Regions from separate parts of the Arthrobacter sp. NPDC089319 genome, predicted to be linked through region 3. Evidence: riboswitches for the same ligand, from Rfam matches in the RefSeq annotation. Region 3 holds a riboswitch; each other region holds the start of a gene.

Region 1 (4,465 bases), on a different contig from region 3:
GAACACGTAGCCCAGGAACTGAACGGCCGGCCACGCAGAACGCTCGACTGGGACTCCCCAGCCGAGCGTCTGCGTGACTTACTCTTGACTACCTAGCCACCTACGGTGTTGCAACGATCCCTAGAAACCGCCGGCATCGCCGTCAGGTGGCGGAAGCTCCGCCGTCGTTGCTGGGGCTTAGAGCCAGCCGGCCGGATCCACGGTCTGGCCGTCCTTCACAACCTCGAAGTGCAGGTGGCAGCCGGTGGAGTTGCCAGTGGTGCCCAGCTCGCCGATGCGCTCGCCTTGGGCGACCTTTTGGCCCAGCGAAACACCGATCGACTGCAGGTGGTTGTAGGTGGTCTTCAGGCCGCCGCGGTGCTGGACCACAATGCGGTTTCCACCGCCGCCCACCTGGAAGCCTGCCTCAACGACCTTGCCGCCGTCGGAAGCGTTGACCGGGGTGCCGCAGCCCATCGCGTAGTCGATGCCGGTATGCAGTTCGCCGGCCGCGCCGGTGATCGGATTCGACCGGTAGCCGAAGCCGGAGGTCTGCTTCATATGCGGAATGGGGGCCTTCAGGCTGCCGGTCGCGAAGCCGGCGGTCTTGGCCTTGGCCGCATCGGCCTTTTTCGCGGCAGCGATGGCCGCCGCCTTCTTCTTGGCGGCCGCCTGGGCCTTCGCCTTCTTGTCCGCGGCGGCCTTCTGATCGGCCGCGGCCTTCTTGGCAGCGTCGTCAGCCTTCTTCTTTTCGGCGGACGCGGCGGCAACCTTGGTCTTTTCCTGGGCGGCCTTGCTGGCAGCCCAAGGCCGGTCGAACCGGAGGTCGGCTCCCTTGGCAGCCTGGACGCTGACCGCGCTGTTGTTGGATACGGGTTCGGTGCGAACCAGTTCTTTCGCGTCGCCAGCGTGGGCCACCGGGATGGCAATCACTGCCAGCATGCCGGCGGTTGCGGCTGCAATGCCTGCCTTGCGGGCAACCGAGTGGGCCGCGGCGGGCGCTTCTGCGCGGCGGCGGCCAGCGGGTTCTCCGGCAGAGCGGGAGATCAGGGACAGGGGCGACGTACGGGTGTCGGAACGGCGACGACCGCGGACAGGAGTGTTCACAGGGATTCCTCTCATGCGCCTGCGAAGTTAGCTGTCGGATTCGAGCGAGAGCTCACTCGGTCCTGCCGGCATAGCCGCGGGAAGCCGGCTTGCCTCTGAGGACTTCACCCCATGGTGCCCCCCAGCACCGTACGTGGTTCCTCCGCCCCTGCCTTCGACACAAAGCTCGATATCTTATGGTCCGCCGGCAGGGTTCGACGGGCGGACCGGGCCTACCTTCATAGTAGGAACTGCATCCAATTTACTGGAGCGACACGCGGTGTTACAACTTCGTTATCCGTGTTCCTAGTCACGGGGAAGTGCCGGTGGTCCCGGAGTCGCTCCAACGACCAACCGTGATCCGGCCGCCATGCAAGCCGATCATTGCCGTCATCCGGCAGCTCACCCCATCAACCAGGCCGCCGTCTGCGTTCGGCCGGAGATCTCATTGCGCTCGCCGGCCTGTACCCGAACGCTGGCCGGAAAGTAGCTGTGGCGCCGTTCTTCCAGCCGCTGGCGGGACTTCGGCGAGGGAATCGAGGTGCCCTTGCTTCGGTCGCAGCTCGCGCAGGCCGCCACGAAATTGGTCATCACGGTGGACCCGCCCTTCTTCCAGGGGAAGAAATGGTCGCCGGTGGTGGCCGGGTTCGGGCAACGGCGGCGCCGCGCAACCTCCAGTTCGCACTGGCCGCCGGCTCGTGCCAACCCTTCGCGGCGCTGCTCCCGGTTAAATTTGCGCAGCGGATCCCGGCGGCGCACATCGCGGGAGCGCCGGATCCGTGCAACAACGGCCACCGCCACCAACGCGAGGACCGGCGGACCGATCCAGCCCAGCACGGGCCACGCCGCCCGGACCAGTGCTTCGGCGCCGACGCCAACGAGAAGCTGCCGGATCCCCTGCAGCAGGCCGGTACCCAGGATGGCCGAGACCACCGCATAGGCCAGCCACGCCAAGGCAGCGACGAAGGCCCACAGCGTGATCCGCCGCGACCAGTAAATCATCCCCAGTTCAGACATCTCCCCACCCGAAGTCCCCCAGCTCCGCGAGTCAATCCGCCATCAGGTTAGCCGAGGCACCCTGTGAATTCCTCGGCCCACCAGCCCGGCCTACAACGCGGCCGCTCCGGCCTCGGCCACCGACTGGTCCTGCTCGCCGGAGCCGCCGCTAACGCCGATCGATCCCACCACCTGGCCGTCCCGGGAGAGCGGGATGCCGCCGGCGAAGATCATGATCCGACCGTGGTTGCTGGCGTGGATGCCGTAGAACTGATTGCCCGGCTGGGAATTGTCGCCCAGGTCCTTGGTCTGGATGTCGAAGGCCCGGGACGTGAAGGCCTTGTTGATCGAGATGTCGATGCTGCCCAGCCACGCTCCGTCCATCCGCACATGCGAGACCAGGTTTCCGCCCGCGTCGGCCACGGCAATGTTCATTGGCTGGCCGATCTCCGCGGCCTTGGCCTCCGCGGCGGCAATGACCCGGCGCGCATCTTCCAGAGTGACGGTGTGCATGGTTGCTCCTTGATCGAAGGCCGCGGGGCGGTCCTAGTGGATGTCATCGTTGGGACTGAGCACGTAGGTGGCGGCGGCTCCGGCGCCGAACGTCGCGCGGCCCTTCGGCGCGTCCCCCAGAGAAGGGCTGTCGCGTTGACCGCCTTGGCGATCGGCACCCTGTCGCAGCCCATCGCTTCGACCGTCCCGGTTTCCTGATAAGCGACCGCTCGAGTGCTGCTCATGGAGGATCCTCTCTGATCCGGACCGGAGCCACGGGTGGATAGGTGCCACCGTAGCCCTCGAGGCGCAGGGCTGGCTAGGGTTGCATCTCCGCGTCCTCGACCCAGCGATTCCGCCCGGCCCCCTTGTGGCCCCGCACGCGATCCGCAAGGGTGGACCCCATGGGTGCGAACGCAGCGGCAGGCCGGATGGTGGGCGCGGATGTCATCGTGGTGGGTGCCGGGCTCTCCGGCCTGGTGGCCACCGCCGAGTTGACCGAGGCCGGGCGTCACGTGCTGCTGGTGGAACAGGAATCGGAGGCCAACTTGGGCGGCCAGGCCTGGTGGAGCTTCGGCGGCCTGTTCCTGGTGGATTCGCCGGAGCAGCGCCGGCTGGGTGTCAAGGATTCGGTAGAGCTGGCCTGGCAGGACTGGCTGGGCACCGCCGGCTTCGACCGGCCGGAGGACTACTGGCCGCGCCGCTGGGCCGAGGCCTACGTGAACTTCGCCGCGGGCGAGAAGCGGGCGTGGCTGCGCGAGCGCGGACACCGGATCTTCCCGGTGGTGGGTTGGGCCGAACGCGGCGGCTACGACGCGAGCGGACCCGGCAACTCGGTGCCCCGCTTCCACATCACGTGGGGGACCGGTCCCGGCCTCGTGGAACCGTTCGCGCGCCGCGTGCGGGAAGCGGCCGACGCCGGACTGGTCACCTTCGCGTTCCGGCATCGGGTGGACGGTCTGCTAACCCGAGACGGCGCGGTCACCGGGGTGCGCGGCAGCATTTTGGAATCGACGACGGCGGAGCGCGGCCACGCGTCCTCACGCACCGTGGTGGGGGATTTCGAATACCCGGCCGGCGCCGTCGTGGTGACCTCCGGCGGCATCGGCGCGGACCTTGACGCGGTGCGGCGGAACTGGCCGCAGCGTCTGGGCACGCCGCCGGGCCACATGGTCGCCGGTGTACCCGAATACGTGGACGGGCGGATGCTCGGCATTGCGCAGGCGGCCGGTGGCCGGGTGATCAACCCGGACCGGATGTGGCACTACGTGGAGGGCGTCCGGAACTGGGATCCGGTGTGGGCCCGGCACGGCATTCGGATTCTGCCCGGTCCCAGCTCGCTCTGGCTGGATGCAACCGGACAGCGGCTGCCGGCGCCGCTGTTTCCCGGGTTCGACACCCTAGGCACGCTGGCGCACCTGCGCTCCACCGGACACGACTACAGTTGGTTCATCCTGAACAAGAAGATCATCGAGAAGGAGTTTGCGCTCTCCGGTTCGGAGCAGAATCCGGACCTGACCGGAAAGTCGGTGAAGGAAGTACTCAAGCGGGCGACCACGGACGTGCCCGGCCCGGTGCAGGCCTTTCTGGACCACGGTGTGGACTTCCTGCAGGCGGACACCGTGCCGGAGTTGGTGGCCAAAATGAACGAGCTGGTCAGGAAGCATCCGCTCGGCGAACCGGATGGATCGGCCGCGGTCGCAGACGCGCCGGGCGGGTCTGAAGACACCATGACACCGGCCGAACCCGTGCTGCCGGCGTTCAGCGAAGACCGGGACGGGCCGATGCTGGACCCGGCCGTGGTTGAGGCCGAGATTCAGGCGCGGGACCGCGAGGTGGGCAATGCCTACGGCAAGGACGCGCAGCTGATGGCCATCCGCGCGGCGAGACGCTATCTGGGTGACAAGTTTGT
Region 2 (14,032 bases), on a different contig from region 3:
TGCATCCGTTCCTCCAGCAGATCGGCAGCTTTCAAGAAGATCTTCGCCCGCTGGGTGGGCGGAGTGGCGGCCCAGGAGTCAAAGGCAGAGGACGCAGCCCCGACGGCGCGCGTGACATCCTCCGGACCGGCCGCGGCGACGGTGGCGTACGTGGCACCCGTGTAGGGGCTGATGTCCTCGGTGGTCTTGCCGGAAACCGCCGGGACGTGCTCGCCGTTGATGATCAGATCGCGCGTGATGGGCATGGCGCTTCATTCCTCTCCGAAGTGGCTGGGCCACGCCGCCGGCCGCAAGCCGGAGCGCCGGCCGTTTCTCGCGGCCCGGTTAATCCGGAGCCTACTCCCGCCGTCGGGCTCCGACAATGGCAGTTGACTGCCCTGTGGAACCGGCCCAGACGGCCCTCTTTGGTGATGATGTTCACTCGAAAGGGTCGAAAATGCACTCAAAAACGTCTCGAATGCCGTCGGTCTGTTCCACGGGATGTAGCAATCCGGTGCTTCCGATCCGGTGTAAAACGGGCCTCGGAACGCGGAAGTTTCGGGGCTTTCAGGTTATCCACAGGTAAATTTCAGGTCTTGGACAGTTATCGAACCGTTATGTAGTGTGATCATCACGTCGGCGATCATGCGCCGTCGTCCTCGGAAGGTATTGCTGAGCTCTGCCAACCTTCCCGAGTTTGTTCGCTAGACATCTGGCAGAGGCGGGGGACCCACTTTTCCGGGCCCCTCTTGGGGCCCTTGGGGTTAAGTCGCGTGGAGTGCATGCCGCACTGCCGCACGACCGGGTGACTCCCATCCGAATCCGACAGCTCACCTCGTAAGCATTGGGAGAGGTCTACTTCTTGCTGCTCAAAAACAACCGTGCCCGCCACCGCGCCACCCCCGTCCGCAACACCACCGTGGCCGGCCTGTCCAACGCTGTTTCGACCCACGCCGGCACCGTCGGCCGCAGCGCCGCCGTTGTCACGGCCGCCGGCGGCCTGATGCTGGGCGTCGGCATGCCGGCCAACGCCGCCGCCGATGTCACCGTCCCGACCTACGGTGCAGCCGATGTGGCAGACACCGTTGCCGCCCCGGCCACTGCCGCCGCCGAGGTGGAGCAGGCTTCCGTGACCACCGAAGCTGCTTCCGACGCCGCCACCCACACCGTGGTTTCCGGCGACACCGTAGGCACGATTGCCGCCCAGTACGGAAAGAACGTGCAGGATGTGCTGGCCGCCAACGGTCTGGACACTTTCACCATCATCTACCCGGGCGACGAGATCGCGCTGACCGGTTCCGCCCAGGGCACCCAGTCCGGCGGCCAGGTTGCGCAGGGCTCCGGCGCCGGCGTTGCTGCCGCGGCGACGCAGGCTGCACCGGCAGACACCGCCACCGTCTCGCTGGCCAGCACCAACATCAAGCCCGCTTCCACCGCCGGCAACCAGAGCATCGTGGACATCGCCATGCAGGGTGTGGGAACGCCCTACGTCTGGGGCGGCACTTCCACCTCCGGTTGGGACTGCTCCGGCTTCACCCAGTGGGTTTACGCCCAGGTGGGCGTCGACCTGCCCCGCACCAGCCAGACTCAGGGCAGCGCCCTGACGCCCACCAGCAGCCCGAAGGCCGGCGACCTGGTAGTGCAGAACGGCGGCAGCCACATTGGAATCTACTTGGGCGGCGGCAAGATGATCAGCGCGCTCAACCCGAGCCAGGGCACCTTGGTTCACGATGTGAGCGCCATGCCGGTCACCGGCTACTACACCATGTAGTCACCACAGTCTCCTGGCCCGGCTATTCCCCCAACGGCCGGGCCAGGATCACAGGGAGCCCCGTCGGCCATGCGCCGGCGGGGCCTCTCCCCTTTTAAGGGAGGGCGATTCCTGCAGGAATGCCGCCGCGTTAGGCGCTTTCTCGCGGTACGAGTCCCTCCTCCTCAATCTGCGGCAGCAGCCTCTCAAACAGGGGAGGCTGCGCCTCTTTAAAGGATGCCGCCGCCCACCTCCTCTTTAAAAGCCGCCACCTCCTCCTTAAAAGGGGGAGGTTTTTCCTCTCATAAAGGAGCCCTCGGCGCGTTTCCGCCCATACTCACTGGGAAGGCATCAGAGCCCGTCCGCCTACCTCCCCGCGCGACTCCCAGGCGAGGTGGCCCCTGCGGCGAGCACCGCCGTCGTTATTTGGCAGGGCTTGAGGGGCAGCGGGAATAGGCGCTGATGGCCGAGGGTTAGACTACTATTCCGCCGTTTTGGGCGGCGTTTCTGGCCCTACCGGCCGACCACAACAGCACGTACTCCACCCGAGGATTCTCCCGTGAGCAATGAACCGTTGACGAATAGTGCCTCGGCGACGCCCCGACCGGCCCAGGGCGGCGGTCTGACGGCTGATGAGTCGCGCCGCAACCGCCGGGTGATCGGCATCCTGCTGGTTTCCGCGTTTGTGGTGATCCTCAACGAGACGATCATGTCCGTGGCCCTGACCGACCTGATGGAAGACCTGCACATCAGCGCCCGAGCAGCCCAGTGGCTGACCACCGCGTTCATGCTGACCATGGCCGTGGTCATCCCGGTGACCGGCTTCCTCTTGCAGCGTTTCACCACGCGGCAGGTTTTCACCGCCGCCATGCTGCTGTTCTCGTCGGGCACGCTGCTGGCCGGGCTGGCTCCGGGATTCGAGGTGCTGCTGGTGGCCCGCGTGGTGCAGGCCTCGGGCACCGCGATCATGATGCCGCTGCTGATGACCACGCTGATGAACCTGGTGCCGGCAGAGGACCGCGGGAAGACCATGGGCAACGTCTCGATTGTCATTTCGGTGGCGCCGGCGATCGGCCCGACCATCTCCGGCATCATCCTCAACGCGCTGTCCTGGCGCTGGATGTTCTGGTTGGTGCTGCCGATCGCGCTGGCCATGCTGTTGGTCGGCAACCGGCGGATCCAGAACGTCAGCGAGCCCAGGCAGGTGCCCTTGGATGTGCCGTCAGTGGTGCTGTCCGCCATTGGCTTCGGCGGGCTGATTTACGGCCTCAGCCAGGTAGGTTCCGGCCACGGAACAACGACGGCGGAGCCCACCTCGAGTGCCGCGATGTGGATTGCTTTTGCGGCCGGCGGGGTGGGGTTGCTGGTGTTCCTGCTGCGCCAGGTTCGGCTGCAGCGTGCGGATAAGGCGCTGCTGGATCTGCGGCCCTTCCGCGCAGTCAATTTCTCCATGTCCGTAGGCCTGATGGCCGTGAGCATGGCGGCGCTGTTCGGCACCATCATTCTGCTCCCTATATATATGCAGCAGGTTCTGGGGCTGGAACCGCTGCAGATTGGCCTGATGCTGCTGCCCGGCGGCCTGCTGATGGGCCTGCTGGCGCCTGTTGTGGGCCGGCTGTACGACAAATTCGGGCCAACGGTGCTGTTAGTGCCGGGTACCGCGGTGGTCAGCGCCGTGCTCTGGTACCTGTCCACGGTCAGCGAGAATACTGCTCCGCTGACACTGCTGGCCGCGCACATAGTGCTCAGTCTGGGTTTGGCGCTGCTATTCACGCCCCTGTTCACCGCGGGACTGGGTTCGGTGCGGCGGCAGCTGTATTCACACGGAAGTGCGATTATCGGCACCGTTCAGCAGGTTGCCGGCGCTGCGGGGACCGCCATGTTCATCACCGTAATGTCCATGCAGACAGCTGCGCTGACGGCTGGCGGCGCGGAAACGTCGACGGCGGTGGCCGGAGGCGTGCGGGCCGCCTTCCTGGTGGGGGCAATCATCTCCGTGGTGGCCGTGGCGGCCGCGTTCTTCGTGCGGAAACCGGTGGAAGAAGAAACCGTCGAGGCTGCCCGGGACGGTGCACGAGCAGCGCACTGAGCCTGCTCGAGGTGCGGCCAGGGTGCGGCCGTGCGCCTGCCTAGCTCTGGTCACTGAGCAGCAGCTCGCCTGCCAAGCTCTGGTCACTGAGCAGCAGCTCGCCTGCCAAGCTCTGGTCACTGAGGTGCTCGGCCTCCAGCCTGCTTGAGCTGTGTCCGCCGCACCGCGGGGCACCTTCCGTACAACTCCACCTCCACAGGCACCATTCACGGGCGCCTCGTCCACATCCACATTTCCACCTCTCCTACTAGTTTCGAGCCCTTCATAGGCTGGATTTATGGCGATCGAGGTGCTGGATGCGGCTCCGGGAGCAGGGCAGGATGATTCCGCTCTGCTGGCTCGGCTGCGCGCCGAGGTCGCCGGCTTCAACGATCAGCTTCGTGCTGGCGGGCTGACCCGCAGCACTAAATGGGTGGCCCGCACGGCAGCGCAAGTGGAAGAGCTGGCCAATACCGTGGCCCAGACGCAACTGATCCTGGCCCGGATCGTCAAAGAGCAGAACATCGCGGCCGTGGGCGAAACGGATCAGCCGCACGATCCTGACGACCCGGACCGGCCGAAGCGCGGCGCCTTCACATCGAATGAGGATTTTCTGCGGGCCAAGCTGGGCATTGCCCGGCAGGAGGCCGCGCGCCGGTTCCAGCTGGCCGAGGCCACGGAGCCGCGGCCGGTTCCCAACGGCACACCGACCGCCCCGCCCCGGCTTCCGGTGCTCGCCCGCGCTTTGGACGAAGGGCAGGTGTCCGGCCATGCCGCAAACCTGATCCGGCGGGCGGTCGACGGGCTACGCCGGATCGCTGAACCGGAGCAGTTGCGCAAGATGGAAGAGGCACTGGTCAAGCACGCCGCCGATTTCGACGCCGATTCGCTGCGGGACCTGATCCGGCAGTGGGAAGGTGGCCTGAATCCCGGTGGCGCCGATCCGACCGCGGCGGAGCTGAAGGCTCGCCAGGGCTTGTTCTACCGGGGCCGCCGCAACGGCCTGCATTGCTACGAAATCAACGCCACCGATGAGCAAAACGAGGTCCTGGCGACCGTGTACAACACGGCCACCAACCCGCGTTTGCGGGAAGGCACCGCCACCGCCGGCACGGTCGGGTTTGACGGCACCGGTACGCCCCTTGCCGCCCCCGGCACCGGGGATGTTGCCTCCGGCGAGGGCGCTGTCCCGTCCCTGCCAGGGGGCGTCGAACCGGACGCCGGAACCGCAGCCGGTGCGCGCCGACCAGACGATGCTGACCCGGCCGCCGCATCAGGCCATGAGCTGGACGGGCGGACCCGTCAGCAAAAGCAGCTCGACGGATTGATCGGTGCGTGCAAGGTCGCTCTGACCACGGACCGGCTGCCCGCAGCCGGCGGACGCCGTCCCCAGTTGCTTGCCACTATTGACTACAAGGACCTGGCCTCCGATCTCGGCCGCCCGGGATCCAGCACTTTCACCGGACCGCTCAGCGCCAAGACCATCCGCCGGATAGCCTGCGATGCGGACATCATCCCGGTGGTCCTCGCCGGCATGGGCGTGATCTTGGACGTCGGCCAATCGCAGCGGCTGTTTCCGAAGTACATGCGGCTGGCGATCATCGCCCGGGACGGAGGCTGCGCCTTTCCCGGCTGTACCGCCCCGTCGCCGTGGACGGAAGTGCACCACATCCGGTGGTTCGAAAAGGGCGGTCCCACATGCACCGACAACGGCGTTTTGCTCTGTGGGCACCATCACCACCTCATCCATGAAGGAGACTGGCGGGTCGAGGTCATCAACGGTGTCGCCTGGTTCTTCCCGCCGCCCGATATGGATCCTGCACAAGAACCCCTGCGCAACCACATCTGGCTGAAGAACGCCCAGCTGCCCGAACGCCAGCCGGAACCGGCAACTGTAGGACAGGGGTCCGGACTATCCGACGACCCACCCCGTCCAGACTTGATTGGTTCTGACGCTGATGTTCGAGGCACGAACGCCCTCCGTACGGGCGATCTGGGGGCCGCTGGGCAAGAAGAACTTGATCTTGGCTGGGCCTCCGGCTCAGAGGCCCACAGCCGTGGCAGACATTCGAGCCCGTTCCGCGGGTGGCCAGATCAGCCGGCAGCGCCGCCATTCTGAGGGCGCTGGGCCTCTACGCAACCGAAGTACCGGCAGGTCCTTCCGCCATCCGCAGATGAAATGGTGCGGGAGACGGAACTCTAGCCAGCGCTGTAGTTATCGCATGCCCCTTGCATGGAGGCGACGGTTTCGGCCGGGATCTGGTCGCCGGATTCGGCGATCTGCGACATCGGGCCGGTGATCTCCGCCGGAACGCCGGCAGCGTCTGCGGCCGCGACCAGTCCGCCGAGTAGCTTCTGGTCTTCTGCACCGATGTTGCCGTCCCGGATTGGAGCGCATGCCTGCTTGACGGCTTCGCCGACGGCTGCGTTAGCCAGATCGGACGCGGCTTGGCTGACGGCGTCGGAAGCGGCGTTTGCGGCTTGGTCGGCGGCGTCGGAGGCGGCCTGTTCGATCTGTCCACAGCCGGTGGCGACCAGTGCCACGAGCGGGAGCATCAGCAGAGCAGAGTATCGGCGAATCACCCCGCAACTTTACTATGCGGCACTCGCTTTCCCTCATTCGGGGGATGCTGCTCGCCCGGCTGCGGGATCCGCGGCCGAGCACCGGTGAGAAGACTGGGTTCATGACCACTACAGAAGTGCAACACCGTCCCCAAACCGCAAGCGTCCGGTTCATAGAAGGGGCACCGTTAGTCACGGCCTTGGCTGCCGGCCTATACGCGATAGCCGCGATTTTCTTCCTGCTGACGTACGGTTCCCTGCCTCTGGTTCCCGCCGAGGCGCTATCCCACGAGCTGAACGGACCGCTGGGCGCCGTCCTCAATTACGTCCTCCCGTCCCTGGCGATGCTGGGATCCTTACTAGGATTTGCCATCCACTATCGGCTGCTTCCGGCCCGGGGCCTGGCAGTCGGCTCCACGGTCTTTGCCTCAGTTTGTGGCGCTGTCGTGCTGCTGGCGGTCGTCGATAGCAATATCTTGGCGACTCTTGGCTATCTGCCGTTCCTCACGGTCAAGTCCTTAACCGACCCTGATTTCATACAAACAGCGCTCGGCCTACCGTGGCCAATTGTTGGCCATCAGTTGGTTTGCATCATTGGCGTGACGCTGTGGATTCTGACTGCGGCCGTGGCCGTTCGCAGAAGTTCGGGCGCCTGCGTCGCGTGTGGGCGCCGTTCCTCTGTTGCAGCCGCCAGGCGGTGGGGAACGCCGGTGACCATCGCCGCAGCCATGATTCCAGGCGTCTATGCGGTCACGCGCTTTGCTTGGGCCGCGGGCATCCCGCTCGGAATTGAGCAGGCCTTCCTGCAGCAGATGCAGAAGACCGGCCTGGTCTACGCCGGTCTTGGCCTGGCTTCCATGGCGCTGCTTGGCGTCTTGCTGACGCTGGGCCTGATCCAGCGCTGGGGCTCGGTGTTCCCCCGTTGGATCCCCTTCCTGGGCGGACGACGTGTCCCGGTCTTGTTGGCTGTCATTCCGGCCGGCTTTGTATCCCTCATCGCGATTCCCGCCGGGGCCGAGATGATTCGGGTGTTCACCATACGCGGCGCGGGCGGCATCCCGATCGACTGGGCCAACTGGGCGACGATCGGCCCGACCCTCCTGTGGATTCCTTGGGGTGTGCTGCTCGGCGCCGCGACACTGGCCTATTACCTCAAACACCGCGGCTCCTGCCGCCGGTGTGGGGTCAACGGATGACGGCCAGCAGTCGATGGCCGAGAATGAGCCCATGACAGAAACGGGCCGACGGCCCTCACAACGGGCAGGGCGGATCTTCAGGCACTTCGTGTTCATGATGATCGGCGCCCTGCTCGCTGTGCCGTACATCGTTGTTTTCATCTGGGCCACTCAACTAGCCGCCGTAAGCCCGGCCAACGCTGCCGTGGCATTTACAGTGCTGGTCCTGCTGCTCGCCGTGCCCGCCGCGCTCTCCGCTACCCGAGCGTTAGAACGGACCGCCGTCGGTGAACTGCTGGCGGTTAAACTGGCCGAACCTGCCGGTCCCGTGACCCGGCAACGCCGCCTCAGGGGCGCCGTTTGGTACCTCGTTCATCTCATGGCCGGTGGCCTCACCCTGGTGGCTATTGCCTTCGCGGCCCCGCTGGTCATCAGCGTAGTAATCCTGCCGCTGCTCGGCAACGCGAACTCCGCCAACGAACTGTCTGCCGCAGTTGTCCCCTTTACCGACGACACGACGGCGGCGCTATGGTCGCTTGGCCTGGGCACCGGAGTCATCATTTTCACCATATTGACCGCCCTCGCGTTGCCACATTGGGCCACGCTTCTACTGGGCCCCTCTCCCGCAGAACGTCGGGTACTAGAAGAAGAGCAGGCGAGGTTGGAAGCCAAACGGAACGAGCTTGCCCGCGAACTCCACGACTCGGTGGGCCATGCCTTGACCGTGACCACGCTCCAGGCGACGGCCGCCGAAGCCTTGATGGGCCGTGATCCCGAAGAGGCAGCGCGGGCCATGCGCGCCGTAGCCGACACTGGCCGAAGCGCGCTGGCCGAACTCGATCGAGTGATCGGCATTTTGCGGGCGCCCGGAGTTCCAGCCGAAAATCCCGCGGGACTTCGGCAATTGCCCGGTTATTTGGACCACATGGAAGACCAAGGCCTGCAAGTGAAACGTGAGTTCGAGACCCAGACGCTGGAGCAAGTGCCGGCAGCAGCATCGGCGCCCGCATTCAGGATCCTGCAGGAGGGGCTAACGAACGCGCTCAAATACGCTTCACCGCGGGAGGCGGTACTTCACATCGAACTCAATGGCCAGCGCCTGCAGATCCAACTCGTGAATCCAGTAGTGCAGTCCGCGACTGCACGGAGGGCCAGTGGCCGCGGCATCGCGGGCATGCAGGAGCGGGCCAGGCTGGCCGGGGGCAGCACCCGGTCCCAGCTAGCCCAGGGCCGCTGGACCTTGTCCGTGGACATTCCATTGCAGGAGCGAGCCTGGTGAGCCAGCCCATCCGCGTATTACTGGTTGACGATGAGCCTTTGGTCCGCTCCGGTCTTGCCGCCATTCTCGGTACACACGCAGACATCGAAGTCGTCGGTGAAGCCTCCGATGGGACGGACGTATGGCAGGAGACGCGGCGGCTGCAGCCCGATCTGGTGATGATGGACGTGCGGATGCCGCAGATGGATGGGATCGAAGCGACTGCTCAATTGATGGCCCTCGGAGTCGATCGCCCCAAGATCCTGATCCTGACCACCTTCGAAAGCGACGACTACGTATACCAAGCGCTGAAAGCCGGCGCCGACGGCTTCCTGCTCAAACGAGCCCGGCCGGAACAACTCCTTCACACCGTGCGTGCGGTAGCCGCTGGCGACTCCATCGTTTTCCCGGCCAAGCTTCGCGAGCTAGTCGCAGCCCACGGCAACAAGTCCCGCGACCGCGTTGCTGCTGCCGGCCTCAGTATCCGTGAGGCGGAGGTCCTCCGTCACTTGGCCAGGGGATACAACAATCTGGAGATTGCGCAGGCGATGTTTCTCGGCACCGAGACCATCAAGACCCACATCGGGTCGATCCTCTCCAAGCTCCGGGTCCGCGACCGCACGCAAGCCGTTATCGCGGCCTATGAATCCGACTTCATGCGGCCAGGCGCCTGACTCTCCGTCTTGGATCGAGGGTGCTGGGGGCTCCGCAACGCTCGGTTCTAAACGTCGGCGAAGTATTTGCCGGCGGCGATGAGCAATAAACCGCCGACGGCGACGACCACGGTCCCGGTCAAGAGACTGGCAGCCACTGTTGCCACTCCAGAAACCATCACCCAGCGGCCCAGCCCGCGCCGCTTGGGCTGGGGCTTTTCGGGCACCGGTGCCGCCTGCTGGACGACGATCGGAAGTGACAAGGTGATCACCGCGCCTGCCCCGCCCTGCGGTTCAGCCTCGCTTGGATGCCGGGTCCCAATAGGCCACGGCCTGCCCGGCATCGATAGCATCCGGGCCAATACCGGATTCTCGGCGGCAAGATGCCGTTCAATTCTTGCTAGTTCACGCTGTTCTGCGTCAGAAAGTTTCATCGTTGGTGCCGGCCCAATCTGATACGGACGCGGGCACCTGCGTGTGGCTGTTCATGGGAATCTCCCGGTGGGCAACTGCTAAGGGCCTTTAGAGTATGAAAATCAAAGCCGGCATAACAGTCGGTTTCACAGTGTTACGCGGAGAGCCGGCGCAGCATGACTTCCGGGCCATTTCCACCCGCGGACGCCGCCGGAAATGCCCGGGGCAAGGCGCGCGTATGTGCAGGGGAAGCTACCGGTAGAAACAGGGAGAAGCCGCCGGATACGCCGGTCCTGAGCGGCCGGCCAGGGTTGGTGGGCCCGCACCCAACCGAGCTTCCCGGGACCAGCCGAGCTCCGCCGTCGTTGGGGGTAGTCAGGTGGCTGGGCCGTGGCTACGCTGGCTCAGAGGCACAACCTCACGGAGGAATCCAGATGGGCTTTGACCAGTATCACGAACCCGCCCAAGAGCTCTCCGCCGAGACGCGGACGTTTGCGCGCATGTGCGCCAACCTCACAGAGGAAGCCGAGGCCATCGGCTGGTACGAGCAACGGATGTCGCTGGAAAAGGATCCGGAATCGGTCGCCATCATGCAGGATTCCTTGGCCGAGGAGTTCAAGCATTTCAGCATGGACCTGGAGTTCCTGCTGCGGCGAAAGCCGAAATGGCGCCAAATTGCCAGGGGGACGTTGTTTCAAGACGGCGACATTGTGGCCAACGGCGGTGCCGCGGAGGCGGCGGCCGCAGCCGGATCGAGCCCCGAAGCTCCGGCCGAAGATTCCGGCTCCGGGCCAGGGCGGCCTGATTCGTCGCTGGGGATCGGCAGCCTCCGGGAGGACTTCTCATGACCGCTAATCACCTGCTGCGCGAGCATGCCCCGATTTCCGACGGCGGGTGGAAGCTGTTGGACCAGGAAGCCAGGGAGCGGCTCACCGTGGCATTGGGTGCCCGCAAGATGGTCGATTTCGCAGGACCCTACGGCTGGGAGTATTCCGCCACGAATTTAGGACGCACGGAGCGGGTGACCGGGCCGGCGCCGGCCGACGGCGTGTCGGCGCGACGGCGCGGGGTGCTGCCCTTGGTTGAGGTCCGGGCACCGTTCAAGGTTTCCCGCATGGAATTACTCGATCATGATCGAGGAGCGGCCGATGTGGACCTCACCGATCTGGATGAGGCTGCACTCCAAATTGCCATCGCGGAGAACTCAGCCGTCTTCCACGGTTGGAAGCAGGTGGGCATCACCGGCGTCACCAGCGCCACTCCGCACGCACCCATTCCGCGCGTACCGGACTTCAACGACTACCCCAAGCGCGTGGCCAAGGCTGTCTCGGCGCTGCTGCAGGTAGGCATCGGCGGTCCGTTCGGGCTGGCGCTGGGCCCCGGACACTACACCGCCGTGGTGGAGGCGACGGAGCGCGGCGGATATCTGCTGTCGGAGCACCTGCGCAAACTGCTGGGCGGCCCGATTATCTGGGCACCCGGGGTCCGCGGGGCGATAGTGATGAGTCTGCGCGGCGGGGACTTTCTGTTCGAATCTGGCCAGGACCTGTCGGTCGGCTACAACCGGCACGACGAAGAGTTCGTTTACCTGTACATCGAGCAGTCGTTCAGTTTCCGGGTGGCCACGCCGGAGGCCGCGATCCATCTGACCGGCAGCGACGGGTAGGCAGGCGGAAGCCTACGGCAGAGGCCCCTGGCTGGCGGCGCGGACTGGACAGCTCATGAGGACACCTCTGAGCAAAACAGCGCGACGTCCAGCCGGGCGGTCCTGCCCAAGGTGAGCACCGCCGTCGTACTTCCGGACGTACTGGGCGCTGGCGTTGGCAGGTTTCCGTGCCTAAGTTGGAGAAGGACCGCAACGGAAGGAAGCATATGTCCCGCATTGCCATTATCGGCGGCCACGGCAAGGTCGCGCTGCACCTCTCCCGCATCCTCACCGGCCAGGGCCACGAGGTCAGTTCGATGATCCGCAATCCCGATCATTCCGGCGATGTCCGGGACGCCGGCGCCACGCCGGTGATTGCCGACGTCGAGACCGCGTCCGCCGGGGAGTTGGCCGATCAGCTGCGCGGGCATGACGCCGTTGTTTGGTCGGCCGGCGCCGGCGGGGGCAATCCGGAACGCACCTATGCAGTGGATCGCGACGCGGCCATCCGGTCGATGGATGCCGCGACAACGGCCGGGGTGCAGCGATACATCATGGTGTCGTATCTGGGCGCAGGCAAGGATCATGGGGTTCCGGAAGACAATTCGTTCTTCCCCTACGCCGAGGCGAAGGCGGCCGCGGACGAGCACCTGAAGTCAACGTCGCTGGACTGGACGATCCTTGGTCCCGGAGCCCTGACGCTGGAACCGGCGACCAGGAAGATCCAGACCGGACCCGGCACGCCCGGCGGCCAGGTGAGCCGGGAGGACGTGGCGATGGTCGCGGCGGAGGTACTGGCCGATCCGTCCACCGCCGGCAAAGTGATCGAATTCATCAACGGAAGCACGCCGATCCCCCAGGCCGTCCGCGACATCTGAGGCGCGCGGCCCCGGCAAACCGTTGCCCCGGATCAACAACAGAACCCCGCGCTGCCATCAGCGCGGGGTTCGGAATTATGAGATTTAGCCTTCGCAGTCGCGGCAGTACTTCTCGCCGTTCTTTTCGCGGGCTACCTGGCTGCGGTGGCGGACCAGGAAGCAGGAGGAGCAGGTGAATTCGTCCTCACGGGGAGGAACAACCTGCACTACCAGTTCTTCGCCGGAGAGATCAGCACCAGGAAGGTCAATGCCCTCGGCGGTGTCCGAATCCTCGACGTCGATTAGCGCGGTCTTCGCACCACCGGAGCGCTGGGCCTGAAGGGCTTCGAGCGACTCATTGTTGTTGTCGTCGTCCTTGTTGCGCGGTGCGTCGTAATCGGTTGCCATGGGGGGTTTAGAACTCCTGATGCTCTAGTTTGTTTTGACCTATCTGCGAGCGCCCATCATAGCCGCTCATCCAGACATTTCAACATCGATTCCACAACGTCTCGCGCAGGGCGATAATTCCCGTCCGACGGGAACCGCCGCAGCACGCCTTAAGGCGGAAACGACTGTGGGCAAGGCCACCACCCCGAGCAGTTGCAGTCGGAGGGGTTTCCGCACAACGGGTGGACGTGCACGCGTCACCGGGTCGGAGGGTTTCCGCAGAACGGGAGGAGGCGCGCGGCACCGGGTCGGAGGGTTTCCGCAGAACGGGAGGAGGCGCGCGCGGCACCGGTCGGAGAGGTCCGCAGACCTGTCAGAGGCTGACCAGGTCGCCGACGCCGGCCACGGTTGCCACCGCCCCGGCCCAGCACGCCAGGATAACCAGCGCGAATCCGGCCAGCCAGAACGCGGAGGGAATCCCCGTCCGCTTGGCGATGATGAACGCGTCCGAGTTGGCCAACTGGTGGCGGCGCCGGGTGTGGACGCTCAACAGGTTCAACCAGTCCCGCACGGCACCTACCAGCAATGCGACGCCAATGGCCAGAGTGAGATGGCCCAGAAACTCCGCGGGCGCAAACCAGACCAACAGTTGGGAGGCGACCGCCAACCCCACGGCGATCACGATGCCCTCAAGATTCCGGATGAACAGCAGCGTGACCAGCAGCAGGAGCGAGCTCACCGACAGCGCCGCGCCGGACCAACCGGTGAAGGCGGCCCACACCAGCACCGCACCCACCAGCGCGGGCACCGGGTAGCCCCAGAACCCTGCCCACGCAGCCGAGGCCCGGCCCGCCCCGCGGCTGATCATGGCGCCGGATTGGTCGAACCGCAGATGGATTCCGCGGACCAGACGACCAGTGGTCAGCGCCGCGAAAGCGTGCCCAAGCTCATGGACCGCTGTGACGAACAACCCGAAGTACCGCCAACTGCCGCGTGGAACCGACAGCACCAACGCAACAGCAAGGATCAGCACTAGTTCCAGGATTCCGGTCTCGAGCGGTTCACCGCGCGTGAACCCGTCGGTGATCCTGCGCCACCATTCGGCGGCGAACTGCTGCAGCATTTTCCCTCGTCTCAGCCGTGACTACGCGATATAACTAGACCACATTCCCCCACTCCGGAAAGCAAACATGGACAAGCTGGATTTCAAGAAAGACCAGAAGGAGCTCTACTCCCCCGGCAAGGATTTCCGCTTGGTCACCGTCCCGCCGATGCAGTTCCTGG
Region 3 (12,925 bases):
GATGGCCACGTGGGCCACGCCGGCGCCGCCGTTGGCGTAGTAGATGATGTCGCCCGGCTGCGGCGTGGAAACCTGTGTGCCGTAAGCAAAGAACTGTGCCGGGGCGAGGTCGCCGACCGCGTAGCCGGCTGCGCGCAGTGCGTTCTCGACCAGCGCAGTGCAGTCTTGGGCCACACCGATCTGGCCGTAGGCTGCGGCGACGATGGCCGCGGCGGCTCCGCTGGCGGAGGCTTCGCCCGACTTCTTGGTGGACTTACCCTTGTCCGACGCGGCGTCGTCGCCGGCGGTCGGGTTGATCTCGTTAGATACAGCCTGGACCACTGTCTCCGGTGCCGGCGTGGAAGTGACCCCGGCGCGTTCGAAGGTCAGCTTCACGGCCGCGGAAGCCTGCACGGCTTCCACCTGCACGCGGGCCGGAGCATCGACGCTACGTTCGGCACTGACGGCCTGTGCCGGAATGGCAGCGGTCAGGACCAGGCCGGTAGCGGCGGCGATCACGGCACCTTGGCGTCCAACAGTTCCGGCGTTTGCGGAAACAGCCTTGGAAATAGTCTCAAGCGGGCTGGTGCGGACAGGGGTCGCACGGTGGCGGCCGGCAGTAATGCTCTTGGACACGGTTGTACCTCTCCCAAATGCCTGCGAGGTGAGCTGTCGGGTTCGGATGGGAGTTCATCCGGCCGGTCGGTTTCCGGGCTGGTGGCCCGGTCCTGATCGGCTTTACCCCAAGGACATCCTGCGATGTCCGGGAAGTGGTTCCCCCGCTTCTGCCATGCGATTCGGTGCGAACGAACTTTGGGCGACGGCAGAATTCGGCATTCCGCCCAAAGGTGCCTGGCAGTTGATGCCAGGCACAGGTGAAACCTTATAACAGTTTGGCGTCTGAGTCACATTCCGGTCACGGCGTGTCAGTCAGAGCCAGCCGGTGGGGTCCACCAGCTTGCCGTTGACCATGACTTCGAAGTGTAGGTGGCAGCCGGTTGACGCTCCGGTGGTGCCGCTTTCGCCCAATACCTCGCCGCGGGCCACGGCTGCGCCAACCGCCGTGTCGATGGTGCTCAGGTGGTTGTATGTGGTCTCCAGGCCGTTGCCGTGGTCCACCACAATCCGGTTACCGCCGCCGCCAACCTGGAACCCGGCCTCGACGACGGTGCCGCCGGCCGCGGCTGCGACGGGCGTGCCGCAGGGGGCTCCGTAATCCTGGCCGGTGTGCAGTTCTCCGGCGTAACCGGTGATGGGGCTGACCCGGTAACCGAACGGCGAGGTCTTGATCAGCTCGTCCATCGGCTGCGAGAGGGATCCCTCGCTGCCGATCGCCTTGGCCTTACCGCCGGAGGCGACCATGACCTGCTTCAGCTTGGTGTCCGGGTCGAACTTGCTGGTCAGCCCGGCCCGTTCGAATGTCAAGCGCGCTTCCGTGGCCGCAGAGATGCTGCTGGTTGCCACTGCTTCCTGCGGGGCGTCGGCCGTGGCGCCGGCCGTCGTTGGAAGCATTACGGTCAGCACCATGCCGGAGGCGGCGGCGACAATCGCTGTTTTATGGCCGACGTCGCGGGCGGCCGCTGCTACCGGCGACGGTGCCGGCTGGGCACGACGGCGGCCGGCTGTTGCTGCTGCGCGCGGGCGTGAGTACTCGACCGGGGCGGTTGAACGGCGCCGTCCCGAGGCTTTGTGTCCTGCCAAAATCTATACCTCTCCCAAAGCGCCTGCGAAGTTAGCTGTCGGATTCGAGTCAAGAGAAAACTCGGCCGCACCGCACAGAGCAACAGTGGAACGATTCACCGAGGCTTTGCCCGCTGCGGCTTCACCCCAAGGCAGCGAACAAAACTGCCGCTTGGTGGGTCCTCCGCCCCTGTCTCACGGATGCACTCCCCCGCCGACAGGGTTCGGCTTGCGGAGGGTGCGGGACCGATGTCTCGGTGCCCGGGACAACTATACGGAAAATTACCCCGAAGTAATAAATCCGTTATCTGCGCCGCGTGATTCCGCGGCGCAACGTTTCATTCCATCGAAACAAAGATGTGGGCGGCCACTTCCGGAGGCAGTTCCAGCGCGCCCTCGATGCCCGGGACGCGCACCGAAATGTACTCACCCGCGGTCTCCAACTGCAGTGTGGCACCGGGCTTCAGCCCGCCCTCTTCGAGCTGGATCAGCAGTTCCGGCTCCACTTGGATCGGCTCCGCCAGCCGGACGATGCTGACCTGTTTGTCCGGCGTATAGCTGCCCATGGCCTGCGCCAGGTTGAGCAGGCCGTAGTTGGTTTCCTCGGCCGGCTGGCCGCCGAGCGCTTCCAGCCCCGGAATCGGGTTGCCATACGGGGACACCGTCGGCTTGCCCAGCAGATCGTAGAGCCGCTGTTCCACCCGCTCGCTCATCACGTGTTCCCAGCGGCAGGCCTCGTCATGGACATAGGCCCAGTCCAGGCCGATGACGTCGGAGAGCAAGCGCTCGGCCAACCGGTGCTTGCGCATGACCTCGGTCGCCTTGCGCCGGCCCAGTTCGGTCAGTTCCAGATGCCTGTCGCCGGTGACCACCACTAGTCCGTCCCGCTCCATCCGGCCGATCGTCTGGGAGACGGTGGGGCCGGAATGACGCAACCGCTCGGCAATCCGGGCGCGCAGCGCGACGATATTCTCTTCTTCGAGCTCGAGGATGGTGCGCAGGTACATCTCGGTGGTGTCGATGAGATCAGTCAATTGGTTCTTGCTCCTCGGCGCGCGGTGAAAAGGGCTGCTCCAGCAGCAGGCATGAGGGTGGGGCCCCTCTCCAGCCTAGCTTGTTTTCCCTACACGACCGGCAGTTCCGCCGCCGGTAGACGCGCCGGGGTGCCGCGCAACATTGCCGGTTCCGACTAACGGCGCCTGCCGGCGTTGGGGCAGAATGATACGGGCGTTCAACGGTGAACTGCCATCGAGATCACTGCCACCACGCCAGGAAAGGTATTCATGAGCGATACCCAGTCCATCAGCATTCCCGCCGACCTGCTTCCGAAGGACGGGCGTTTTGGCGCCGGCCCATCCAAGGTCCGCCCGGAACAGGTCGACGCGCTGGTCGCTGCCGGCCGCAACCTGCTGGGAACGTCGCACCGCCAGGCTCCGGTCAAAAACCTGGTGGGCAGCGTCCGAGAGGGACTCCAGGAGTTCTTCAAGGCTCCCGCGGGCTACGAGATCATCATGGGCGTCGGCGGCTCGACGGCATTTTGGGATGTCGCCTCATTCGGCCTGGTCGAGCAGAAGGCACAGCACCTCTCCTTCGGCGAGTTCAGCTCCAAGTTCGCCGCGGCCACCAACAAGGCTCCGTTCCTGGCCGAATCCAGCATCATCACCGCGGAGCCCGGTTCCCGGCCGGAGCCGCGTGCAGAGGCCGGCGTGGACGTGTACGCCTGGGCGCAGAATGAAACGTCCACCGGTGTGGCCGCCCCGGTGCAGCGAGTGGAAGGTGCCGACGACGGCGCCCTGGTTCTCATTGACGCCACCTCCGCTGCCGGTGGGCTGGCCGTAGACGTCACCCAGAGCGACGTCTACTACTTCGCACCGCAGAAGAACTTCGCGTCCGACGGCGGCCTGTGGCTGGGTGTCTTCTCCCCCGCCGCGCTGGAACGCGCGGCCAAGATCGGTGCCACCGGCCGTTGGATTCCGGACTTCCTCAACTTGGAAACCGCGATCGACAATTCGTTGAAGAACCAGACCTACAACACGCCCGCACTGGCCACCCTGGTGACGCTCAATGCGCAGATTCAGTGGCTGAACGGCAACGGCGGCCTGGACTTCGCTTCCGGCCGTACCGCCGATTCGGCCGGGCGGGTGTACCAGTGGGCCGAGGCCTCCGCGCTGGCGACGCCGTATGTGGTCAACCCGGAACACCGCTCGAACGTCATCGCGACCGTCGACTTCGACGAGTCAGTTGATGCCGCAGCGGTGGCCAAGGTGCTGCGCGCCAACGGCGTGGTGGATGTGGAGCCCTACCGCAAGCTTGGCCGCAACCAGCTGCGCATTGCCACCTTCGTCGCCGTCGATCCGGAAGACGTCAGCGCCCTGCTCGCCTGCATCGACTACGTGGTGGAGCGCCTGCAGGACTAGGTCCCGCACCGTAGATCAATAAGGTCCGGCTTCCCGATCGCGGGGAGCCGGACCTTATTCTTTGGATCCGATTCTTTGGTCCGAATTCTTTCGGTCCGAACCTTCTTTTGGTCCGGACCGGCCCCGGCTCAGACCTGCCGGTCCGGCACACCATAGGTGATGCTTAGCTTCCGCCGGGCCGAACGGTCGAAGCGCAGCCGCATGTGGTGCGCGCGCCAGGCCCACAAAATCCCGACGGCGGCGGCGGCCACCCCGGACAGCGCTGCCACCCCGAGGCCCCAGCGCGGGCCGAAGCTGTTGGACACCAAGCCGACCAGCGGAGCGCCGATGGGGGTTCCGCCCATCAGGATGGCCATATACAAGGACATCACGCGTCCGCGCATCATCGGCTCGGTGGTGGTCTGCACATACGCGTTGGCGCTGGTCATGATGGTGATGGCCGCAGCCCCCACCGGCACCAGAGCCAGCCCGAAGAGCCAGACCGTCGGGGCCAGGCCCGCCGCCGTGCAGGCAACACCGAAGGCCACCGAGGCACCGAAAATATAGCGCAACCGAGGCCTGTCCCGGCGCGCGCTGAGCAGCGCCCCGGTGACCGAACCGACTGCCATCACTGAGGAGAGCACGCCGAAGTCACCGGCATGGCCGCCGAATTCGGTGCGCGCCATGGACGCCACGAAAACGGAGAAATTCAGCCCGAATGTACCGATGATGAAAATGGCGGCCAGTACTACCACCAGGTCCGGCCGGTCCTTTACATACCGGAAGCCCTCGATGATCTGGCCACGGCCCTTGGCCACCTTCTGCCGTGGGTGGAGTTCCTGCCTACGGATGGCCAGCAGCGCCGCGATCATTGCCGCGAAGGTGGCGGAGTTGATCAAGAACACCGGGCCGGGGCCGATGGCTACGGTCAGCACGCCCGCAATGGCCGGACCGATCATCCGGGCCAGGTTGAACGAGGTGCTGTTCAGCGCCACCGCGTTGGGCAGGTAGTCGTCGCGGACCAGGTCCGAGACGAACGTCTGCCGCGCCGGCGCATCCACCGCCGTCACCATGCCCAGCGCCAGCGCGAAGGCGTACACATGCCACAGCTGTGCCACGTCGGCCATCACCATCAGGCCCAGCGCCAGGCCCAGCACGGCCATCGAGATCTGGGTGGCCATCAGCAGCTTTTGCCGGTCGAACCGGTCGGCGACCAGCCCGGCCCAGGGTGCCATCAGCAGCTGCGGTCCCATCTGCAGCGCCATCACTATGCCCATGGCGGCGGCGTCCTGCTCGGTGAGGATGTCGTAAACCAGCCAGTCCTGGGCGGTTCGCTGCATCCATGTGCCGACGTTGGAGATCAGCGCGCCGATAAACCAGATCCGGTAATTGAACAGCCGCAGCGAACGAAACATGCTTTACCGCCCCTTCCGGCTGCAGAACCTGCCTCGTCGATCGGATGTTAGGACGTGGCTTGGGTGAAATCCTCGGTCGCGTTGGTTTCGGCTGCGTCTGTCTGGCCTTCGCCAGCCGAAGCATCGGCGGCCGCGCTGGCCGGGGCCGCCTCGTCCGCTGCATTTTCGTCCACGGCTGCACCGACTTCAGCGGTCTCGTCCTGGCTCTCAGCCGCAGGAACTTCTCCCGCGTCCGGTGTAGGAGCCTCCTCGGCGTCGTCCTGCGCCTCGGTTGCCGCAGCCGCCTCAGCCGCCTCAGCCGCTTCTGCTTCGGCCGCAGCCGCCACTTCTTCAGGGCGCACCCGGTCCGCCCACGGCACCCATTCGGGAGCCAGCAGCGAACCCTCGGACGGGAGGAGGCCCACTTCGCAAACCGTAGCCTCCTTGCCGCGCGGGACTCGAGCCAACGTGGAGTACCACTGCCAGCCCGCGTAGCCCGCCAGCTTCGCCTCGAACCGGTGGGTGACCAAGCGGTCGCCGTCGGCGTAGCTGCCGGCGTGTTCACCGATTTGTTCGGCCGGGGCGATCTCCAGCACGCCCTCCCGGGCGCGGTCCACCGCGGCGGCCAGGACTAGGTCAAGCTTGGCGGTGCGGCGCGCAGCCCGCCGCCGGGGCGCGGCCGCAGCCTCGGGCCCACCGGCGACGGGCTGCTCCACGGGCGCAGTTTCAGCGCCGGAGTCGATCAGGTTTTCAGTCATCAAGTCCGCTTAGGCATCCAGGTCGTCGGCCACACGGCGGAGCACCGCAGCAACCTTGGAGGCGTGGGAGCGTTCCGGGTAGCGGCCCTTGCGCAGCCCGTTGGAGATGCCATCCAGCAGCTTGATCAGGTCTTCGGTGATGACGGCCATGTCCTCGGCCGGCTTACGCGTTGCGCGCACCACCGAGGGAGCCGCGTCGAGGATGCGGGCAGACAGCGCGGATGGGCCGCGGCGCCCGTCGGCGATGCCGTACTCCATCCGGGTACCCGCCTTCACGTCCTTGACGCCGGCCGGCAGCGCCGAAGCATGCAAGAACACTTCCTGGCCGTCTTCGCTGGCTAGGAAACCGAAGCCTTTTTCCGTGTCGAACCACTTGACTTTGCCGATGGGCACTTTGCTTACCTCGTTCTGCTTAAATGTCGCGGCGGTACCGCCCGCTGCTGCGTTCTTACCATGTGCCCCGCCAGCAGTACACCGGCCACAGGCGCGGCCGCGGCGTGGCGGGGAAAGTCTGTCTCTAGATTAGCTTGTTCCGCCGCCGGCGGAGTCCGGCGCGCGGCCGTTTCCGCTCCCGGCATGCGGGCGGGATTGGGCCGCGGCACGGCCGGGAGTTAATCTGGTGCCATGTCCGGAACAGTCCCCGCCCAGAATGCGCCCCGCCCCGCCGAGTCGGGTGCACTGCACCGCGTGCTGGTCCTTTCAGCCGTCGTCCTCCTGCTGGCAGGGCTGGGCAGCCTCGGCGTGATTCTGGCCGCCGCCATGACCGGCACCCCGGTGTGGACCGGTTTCATGGGCCTGGCATGGTTCTGCTTCCCTATCGCCTTCGTGCTGATGGTGCTGCTGATGGCCGGCAGCATCCGGCGTCGCCGCAGCAGCTAGCGGCACCACCGCTGCCGGCGAAGGGCGTGTCGGCCGGGCGGCGTCGGCCGCAGCGGTGCGGGGTAACGTTAATCCGGTGTCATCCATCCGCGCCCTGGCCGGCCAGTTGGCCGCCCGCAGCGACGCCGAATTGTGCCGGCTGTTCAGCGCCCGGCCGGACCTCTGCCTGCCGCCCGTACCGGACTTTTCCGCGCTAGCCGCCCGGGCCTGCACCCGGATCAGCCTCCAGCGGGTGCTGGAGAACCTCTCCCGGCCCGAGCTGGAAGTGCTTGAGGCAGTGGTGCTGAGCACCGATGTTGATGCCGGCCGCGCCGCCGACGCCCGCTCCCTGCGTGCCCTGCTGCTGCAGCCGGCGGGCACAGCCGGCCGGCAGGACCTGGACTCTTACCTGGACCGCCTGCGGGGCCTCGCCCTGCTGGTGCGCGTGGAACTTCCCTCATCTGACGCAGGCGCCTCTACAGCCGACGACGGCGGGGACCTCCTGCTGCCCCCGGCCTACCTTCCAGTGGCCAGCCTGGCCGAAGCGCTCGGGCCGTACCCGGCCGGCCTGGGGCGCAGTTATGCCGCCTTGGCCGCCGCCAGCACGGTGGCCGCGGAGCATCTGGTTCACACGGTGCGGCTGCTGCGCGAGTCCGGCTACGAGCTGCCGGCTGAGCTCCCTCTTCTTGAGGGGGACGAAGACGCCGGCACGGCGGCCGCCGCCCTCGACTGCTGGCTGGCCGACCCGCTGACCTGGCCGGCGCTGATGGCGCGGGCACCGGAGCACACCGACGAACTGCTCGGAAAGTTCCGCCGTTCCCCGCTCGGCGCGCTGCCGCACCTGCTGGCCGGCACCGGCCCCCGCGAAGCCACGTCACCGATCGACTGGCTGGCGGCGCACGGACTGCTGGTGCCCATCGACGCGTCGCACGTGGAGCTCCCCTGGCCGGTCGGCCTGGCGGTCCGCGGCGGCGCAGTGGCCGACCCGTGGCACACCCTGCCGCCCGCAACAGCTGCCGCGCAGGTCCGGAATTCACTGCGCGACAATGCGGCCTACTCCGCCGTGGCCGAGACGCTGCGGCTGGTGTCCGAGCTGCTGGACCAGGTCCACCGCGGCCCGGTTGCCACGCTGCGCGCAGGCGGTGTGGGCGTCCGCGAGGTCCGGCGGCTGGCGGATGCCCTGCGGATCGACGCGGACGAAACCAGTTGGCTGCTGGAGCTGGCAGCCGCCGCCGGACTGCTCGTGCTGGACGTCGATACTTCCCGCTGGGTGGTCCACGCCGACGCCATGTTCGCCTCCTTGGCGCGCCAAGACCAGTGGCTGCTGCTCGCATCGGCCTGGCTGCAGCTGGACCGCGCGCCCTCGCTGGTGGGCGGCAGGACGCCGTCGGACACCGCCATTAATGCCCTGGCCGCCGAAGCGTCCCGGCCCGATGCGCCGGCCGTCCGGCGCCGAGTGCTGGAGGCGCTGGAAGAACTGTGCCTGCCGCCGGCTTCCGCAGGCCGGCCCGGCGGACCGGACGTTGAAACGGACCTCATACCGGATGCCAACGCCACCGGCAGCACCCCGGCTCCCTCCCCGGAAGCGGTCACCGGCTACTTGGTCTGGCGCCGGCCGCGGCAGCAGCGCCGGTTTGAACGGCTGGTGCCGGGCATCCTCGCCGAGGCGGCACGCTTGGGCCTGGTGGGGTCCGGCGCGCTGACCGGACTGGGACGCGCACTGGCGCAGGACAGGCTTGCCGACGCCGCCGAGCTGCTGGCCGATCAGCTGCCGGAGCCCCTGGTCGAATTCGTGCTGCAGGCGGACCTGACCGCGGTGGCTCCCGGCTATCTGGCGCCGGACATCGCCGCCGAGCTGTCCCTCCTGTCCACCGCCGAAGGCCAGGGTCCGGCCGCCATCTACCGGTTCTCGGCGGACAGCATCAGGCGTGCGCTGGACGCCGGGCGCGACGCGGCCGGGATCCTCGGCTTCCTGACCCGCCACTCGGCCACCGACGTGCCGCAGCCGCTGCAGTACCTAGTGGAGGACACCGCATCCCGGCACGGTGCGCTGCGGCTCGGTGCGGCCGCCAGCTTCCTGCGCAGCGATGACGAGAACACGCTGACCGACCTGCTCGCCGACCCGCGCACCGGCCGCCTGGGCCTGCGCCGGCTGGCCCCCACGGTGGCGGTTTCGCGCACTGCGGCCCGCGATCTGCTCGCCGCGCTGCGCCAGTATGGCTATGCGCCGGCGCCGGAGGCCGACGACGGCGTGGCGCTGGGCGGTGTGGCCGGCATCGGCGGCGGGCGCGGCAGCGGCGGCGGTTTCGCTGCGGACGGCACCCCGGCGGACGGTGCCGCGACGGCGAAAGCCGGCCCGGCGCCGTCGTCGTTCCCGGTGAAAACCCATCCATGGGAACTCAGCGCCGAGGCGACCGACGCGCAACTCGCCGCGCTGCGGAGCACCGGGATCCCGGCCCGTCCGGCCGTTGAGGCGGGGCCGCTGCTGACGCTGGAGACGCTGCGGACCGCCATCCGGTTGAAGCAGCGGGTGCGGATCGGGATTGTGGATCCGGACGGCAACCACCGGCGGCAGGTCATGCTGCCGCTGTCCGTCAGCGGCGGCAGGCTTCGGGTGTTCGATCCGGACCGCGACAGCGAGCGCACCGTCTCCATCCACCGGGTGATGGACATTGAACTACTGGAGGGCAGCTGAATGGCCGACGGACCCTTGATCGTCCAGAGCGACAAGACCATCCTGCTGGAGGTGGACCATGAGCAGGCGAACGAGGCCCGGCATGCCATCGCAGCGTTCGCGGAGCTGGAGCGGGCGCCGGAGCATATGCATTCCTACCGGATCACGCCGCTGGGACTCTGGAACGCCCGCGCCGCCGGGCTGGATGCCGAACAGGTGCTGGACACGCTGCTGAACTACTCGCGCTTTCCGGTGCCGCACGCGCTGTTGGTGGACATTGAGGAAACCATGTCCCGGTACGGGCGGCTGCGGCTGGAGAAGGACCCGCAGCATGGCCTGGTGCTGCGCACCACCGACTACCCGGTGCTCGAAGAAGTCATGCACGCCAAGAAGATCCAGCCGCTGCTGGGACCGCGGATCGACGGTGAGACCACGGTGGTGCACTCCTCGCAGCGCGGGCAGCTCAAGCAGTTGCTGCTCAAGCTCGGCTGGCCTGCGGAGGACCTGGCCGGCTACGTCGACGGCAGGCCGCATCCGATCGCGCTGGCCGAATCTGCGAAACCGGGCGGCTGGCAGTTGCGGCCGTACCAGCGGCTGGCCGTGGAGAACTTCTGGGCCGGCGGTTCCGGCGTGGTGGTGCTGCCCTGCGGTGCCGGCAAGACGCTGGTGGGCGCGGCTGCCATGGCCACCAGTTCCACCACCACGCTGATCCTGGTCACCAACACCGTCTCCGCGCGGCAGTGGAAAGACGAGCTGGTCCGGCGGACCTCGCTGACCGCCGAGGAGGTAGGTGAATACTCCGGCTCGGTCAAGGAAATCCGGCCGGTCACCATCGCCACCTACCAGGTGCTGACCATGCGCCGCGGAGGACTGTACCCACACCTTGAGCTGCTGGATGCCAACGACTGGGGCCTGATCATTTACGACGAGGTGCACCTTCTGCCGGCCCCGATGTTCCGGATGACGGCGGACCTGCAGGCGCGGCGGCGGCTGGGGCTGACCGCCACCTTGGTGCGCGAGGACGGCCGCGAGGGCGAAGTGTTCTCGCTGATCGGGCCCAAACGCTACGACGCCCCGTGGAAGGACATCGAAGCGCAGGGTTACATCGCTCCGGCCGACTGCGTGGAAGTCCGGGTGGATCTGCCGCGGGACGAGCGGGTGGCGTACGCCATGGCCGACGACGGCGACAAGTACCGGCTGTGCGCGACCTCGCCGACCAAGACACCGGTGGTGGATGCGCTGGTGAAGGCGCACGAGGGCGAACAGCTGCTGGTGATCGGGCAGTACATCGACCAACTGGACGAGATCGCCGAGCACCTGGATGCGCCGGTGATCAAGGGCGGCACCTCGGTCAAGGAACGGCAGCGGCTGTTCGACGCGTTCCGCCGCGGGGAGCTGCAGACGCTGGTTGTCTCCAAGGTGGCCAATTTCTCCATCGACCTGCCCGAAGCCACCGTGGCCATCCAGGTTTCCGGATCGTTCGGTTCCCGGCAGGAGGAAGCCCAGCGGCTGGGCCGGTTGTTGCGGCCCAAGGCGGACGGCCGGTCCGCGCGGTTCTACACCGTGGTGGCGCGGGACACGCTGGACCAGGACTTCGCCGCCAAGCGGCAGCGTTTCCTGGCCGAACAGGGCTACGCCTACACCATCAAGGACGCCAAGGACGTGGTGCAGGGGTAACCACCTCCGCCCTGTCTTCCCCGCGGAGTGCCGGTGTCCCAGCTTGCCGCGGGCGGAAGGACGGCGTCAGTGCGGGCGTACACTCGTGGCATCCTGACCCGTTGGAGGCTGCCATGGACATCGAAGACGACGTCGCCGCCCACTATGACCACCCCGGCCTGGAGGCACTCATCCTGGACGGATTGGCTGCGCTTGGCCATGATCCGGACAACATCGACCCGGACGTGCTGGCGGCGGCGGACCAATTGCACATCGGCGGCACCGACGCCACGCAGTCGGTGGCGGAAGGGGCGGGCCTGCGGGCTGGCATGCGGGTGCTGGACGTCGGCAGCGGGATTGGCGGGCCCGCCCGCTATCTGGCCCACCATCTGGGAGTCACAGTCCACGGTGTGGATCTGACACCCGGGTCAGTGCGGACGGCCGAATCACTCACCCGGCGCTCCGGGTTGGAGGCGCTGGTTCAGTTCAGCGTGGCCAGCGCCCTGGAGCTGCCGTTCGAGGACGGCAGTTTCGATGCGGCGACCATGCTGCACGTAGGCATGAACCTTCCCGACAAGGCGGGCGCCTTCCGCGAGATATACCGTGTGCTGAAGCCGGGCGGCATCTTTGCTCTCTACGACATCATGTCCATGTCCGCGAACGCTCCGCAGTACCCGCTGCCCTGGGCATCGACGCCCGCTTCGTCCTTCCTGGAAGACCGGACCGGATATCTTGCGGCCCTGACGGCGGCCGGCTTCCGGCTGGAGGGCGAACGCAACCGGCACGGTTTCGCCGTCGAGTTCCTGCAGCGGACCCAGGACAAGATGTCCGATTCCGGCGCTCCACCGCTGGGCATGCACCTGCATATGGGCACCGACGCCAAGCTAAAGATCGGGAACCTGGCGGCGGGAGTCCGGCAGGGCGTGCTTGCCCCGGTGGAACTGTTCAGCCGCCGCAGCTGACCGCTGCGCCGTCCCCAGCACAGGTCATGATTGCCTGCAGCATCCATTCAGCAAACTCCCAGAAACCCGGAGCACACTGGGAACGTGAAAAAGTCTGAGCCGGAAGCCAAACTGCTGGTCGTCGACGACGAGCCGAACATCCGTGAACTGCTGTCGACTTCACTTCGGTTCGCCGGCTTCGAGGTAGTTGCTGCCGCCAATGGCCGCGAGGCTTTGGACGCTGCCGAAGAGCATATGCCCGATCTGGCTGTGCTTGACGTCATGCTCCCGGACATGGACGGGTTCACCGTAACCCGTAAGCTCAGGGCCTCCGGCCGGCATTTTCCGGTGGTCTTCCTGACCGCCCGGGACGAGACCGAAGACAAAGTCACCGGCCTGACCGTGGGCGGCGACGACTACGTGACCAAGCCGTTCAGCCTGGACGAAGTGGTGGCCCGGATCCGGGCCGTGCTCCGCCGCACCCGGCCTCTGCTGGAGGACGACGCGGTCATCTCGGTGGATGATTTGGAGCTCGACGACGACGCGCATGAAGTCCGCCGCGGCGGCGAAGTCATCGACCTCTCCCCCA

Evidence for each region. A riboswitch is a leader RNA that binds a small molecule or an ion and turns the genes downstream of it on or off. The one in region 3 is predicted to bind cyclic di-AMP.
Region 1: linked by a shared signal. The riboswitch ahead of AB0N75_RS18740 (M23 family metallopeptidase) and the one ahead of AB0N75_RS16105 (M23 family metallopeptidase) in region 3 are both predicted to bind cyclic di-AMP.
Region 2: linked by a shared signal. The riboswitch ahead of AB0N75_RS05200 (NlpC/P60 family protein) and the one ahead of AB0N75_RS16105 (M23 family metallopeptidase) in region 3 are both predicted to bind cyclic di-AMP.

The regions. Positions count from the first base shown of each region.
Region 1 is NZ_JBFBGZ010000026.1:59-4,523, forward strand. Features, by position in the region: partial or broken gene AB0N75_RS18735 (IS30 family transposase) at 1-96, shown strand, start outside; gene AB0N75_RS18740 (M23 family metallopeptidase) at 178-1,086, opposite strand; cyclic di-AMP (ydaO/yuaA leader) riboswitch at 1,090-1,256, opposite strand; gene AB0N75_RS18745 (HNH endonuclease signature motif containing protein) at 1,468-2,082, opposite strand; gene AB0N75_RS18750 (heme-binding protein) at 2,173-2,574, opposite strand; gene AB0N75_RS18755 (FAD-binding dehydrogenase) at 2,958-4,465, shown strand, end outside.
Region 2 is NZ_JBFBGZ010000003.1:21,456-35,487, reverse strand. Features, by position in the region: gene AB0N75_RS05205 (aldehyde dehydrogenase family protein) at 1-245, opposite strand, end outside; cyclic di-AMP (ydaO/yuaA leader) riboswitch at 672-837, shown strand; gene AB0N75_RS05200 (NlpC/P60 family protein) at 842-1,750, shown strand; gene AB0N75_RS05195 (MDR family MFS transporter) at 2,352-3,818, shown strand; gene AB0N75_RS05190 (DUF222 domain-containing protein) at 4,096-5,916, shown strand; gene AB0N75_RS05185 (hypothetical protein) at 5,997-6,380, opposite strand; gene AB0N75_RS05180 (hypothetical protein) at 6,482-7,555, shown strand; gene AB0N75_RS05175 (histidine kinase) at 7,587-8,813, shown strand; gene AB0N75_RS05170 (response regulator transcription factor) at 8,810-9,466, shown strand; gene AB0N75_RS05165 (hypothetical protein) at 9,514-9,717, opposite strand; partial or broken gene AB0N75_RS05160 (DUF3040 domain-containing protein) at 9,778-9,879, opposite strand; gene AB0N75_RS05155 (hypothetical protein) at 10,294-10,707, shown strand; gene AB0N75_RS05150 (family 1 encapsulin nanocompartment shell protein) at 10,704-11,525, shown strand; gene AB0N75_RS05145 (SDR family oxidoreductase) at 11,732-12,382, shown strand; gene AB0N75_RS05140 (DUF4193 domain-containing protein) at 12,467-12,769, opposite strand; gene AB0N75_RS05135 (M50 family metallopeptidase) at 13,122-13,871, opposite strand; gene AB0N75_RS05130 (GyrI-like domain-containing protein) at 13,939-14,032, shown strand, end outside.
Region 3 is NZ_JBFBGZ010000012.1:39,759-52,683, reverse strand. Features, by position in the region: gene AB0N75_RS16110 (NlpC/P60 family protein) at 1-615, opposite strand, end outside; cyclic di-AMP (ydaO/yuaA leader) riboswitch at 619-792, opposite strand; gene AB0N75_RS16105 (M23 family metallopeptidase) at 910-1,680, opposite strand; cyclic di-AMP (ydaO/yuaA leader) riboswitch at 1,685-1,899, opposite strand; gene AB0N75_RS16100 (metal-dependent transcriptional regulator) at 1,998-2,693, opposite strand; gene serC (phosphoserine transaminase) at 2,943-4,076, shown strand; gene AB0N75_RS16090 (MFS transporter) at 4,205-5,470, opposite strand; gene AB0N75_RS16085 (DUF3027 domain-containing protein) at 5,518-6,207, opposite strand; gene AB0N75_RS16080 (cold-shock protein) at 6,217-6,600, opposite strand; gene AB0N75_RS16075 (hypothetical protein) at 6,832-7,086, shown strand; gene AB0N75_RS16070 (helicase-associated domain-containing protein) at 7,163-9,760, shown strand; gene AB0N75_RS16065 (DNA repair helicase XPB) at 9,761-11,416, shown strand; gene AB0N75_RS16060 (class I SAM-dependent methyltransferase) at 11,530-12,357, shown strand; gene AB0N75_RS16055 (response regulator transcription factor) at 12,442-12,925, shown strand, end outside.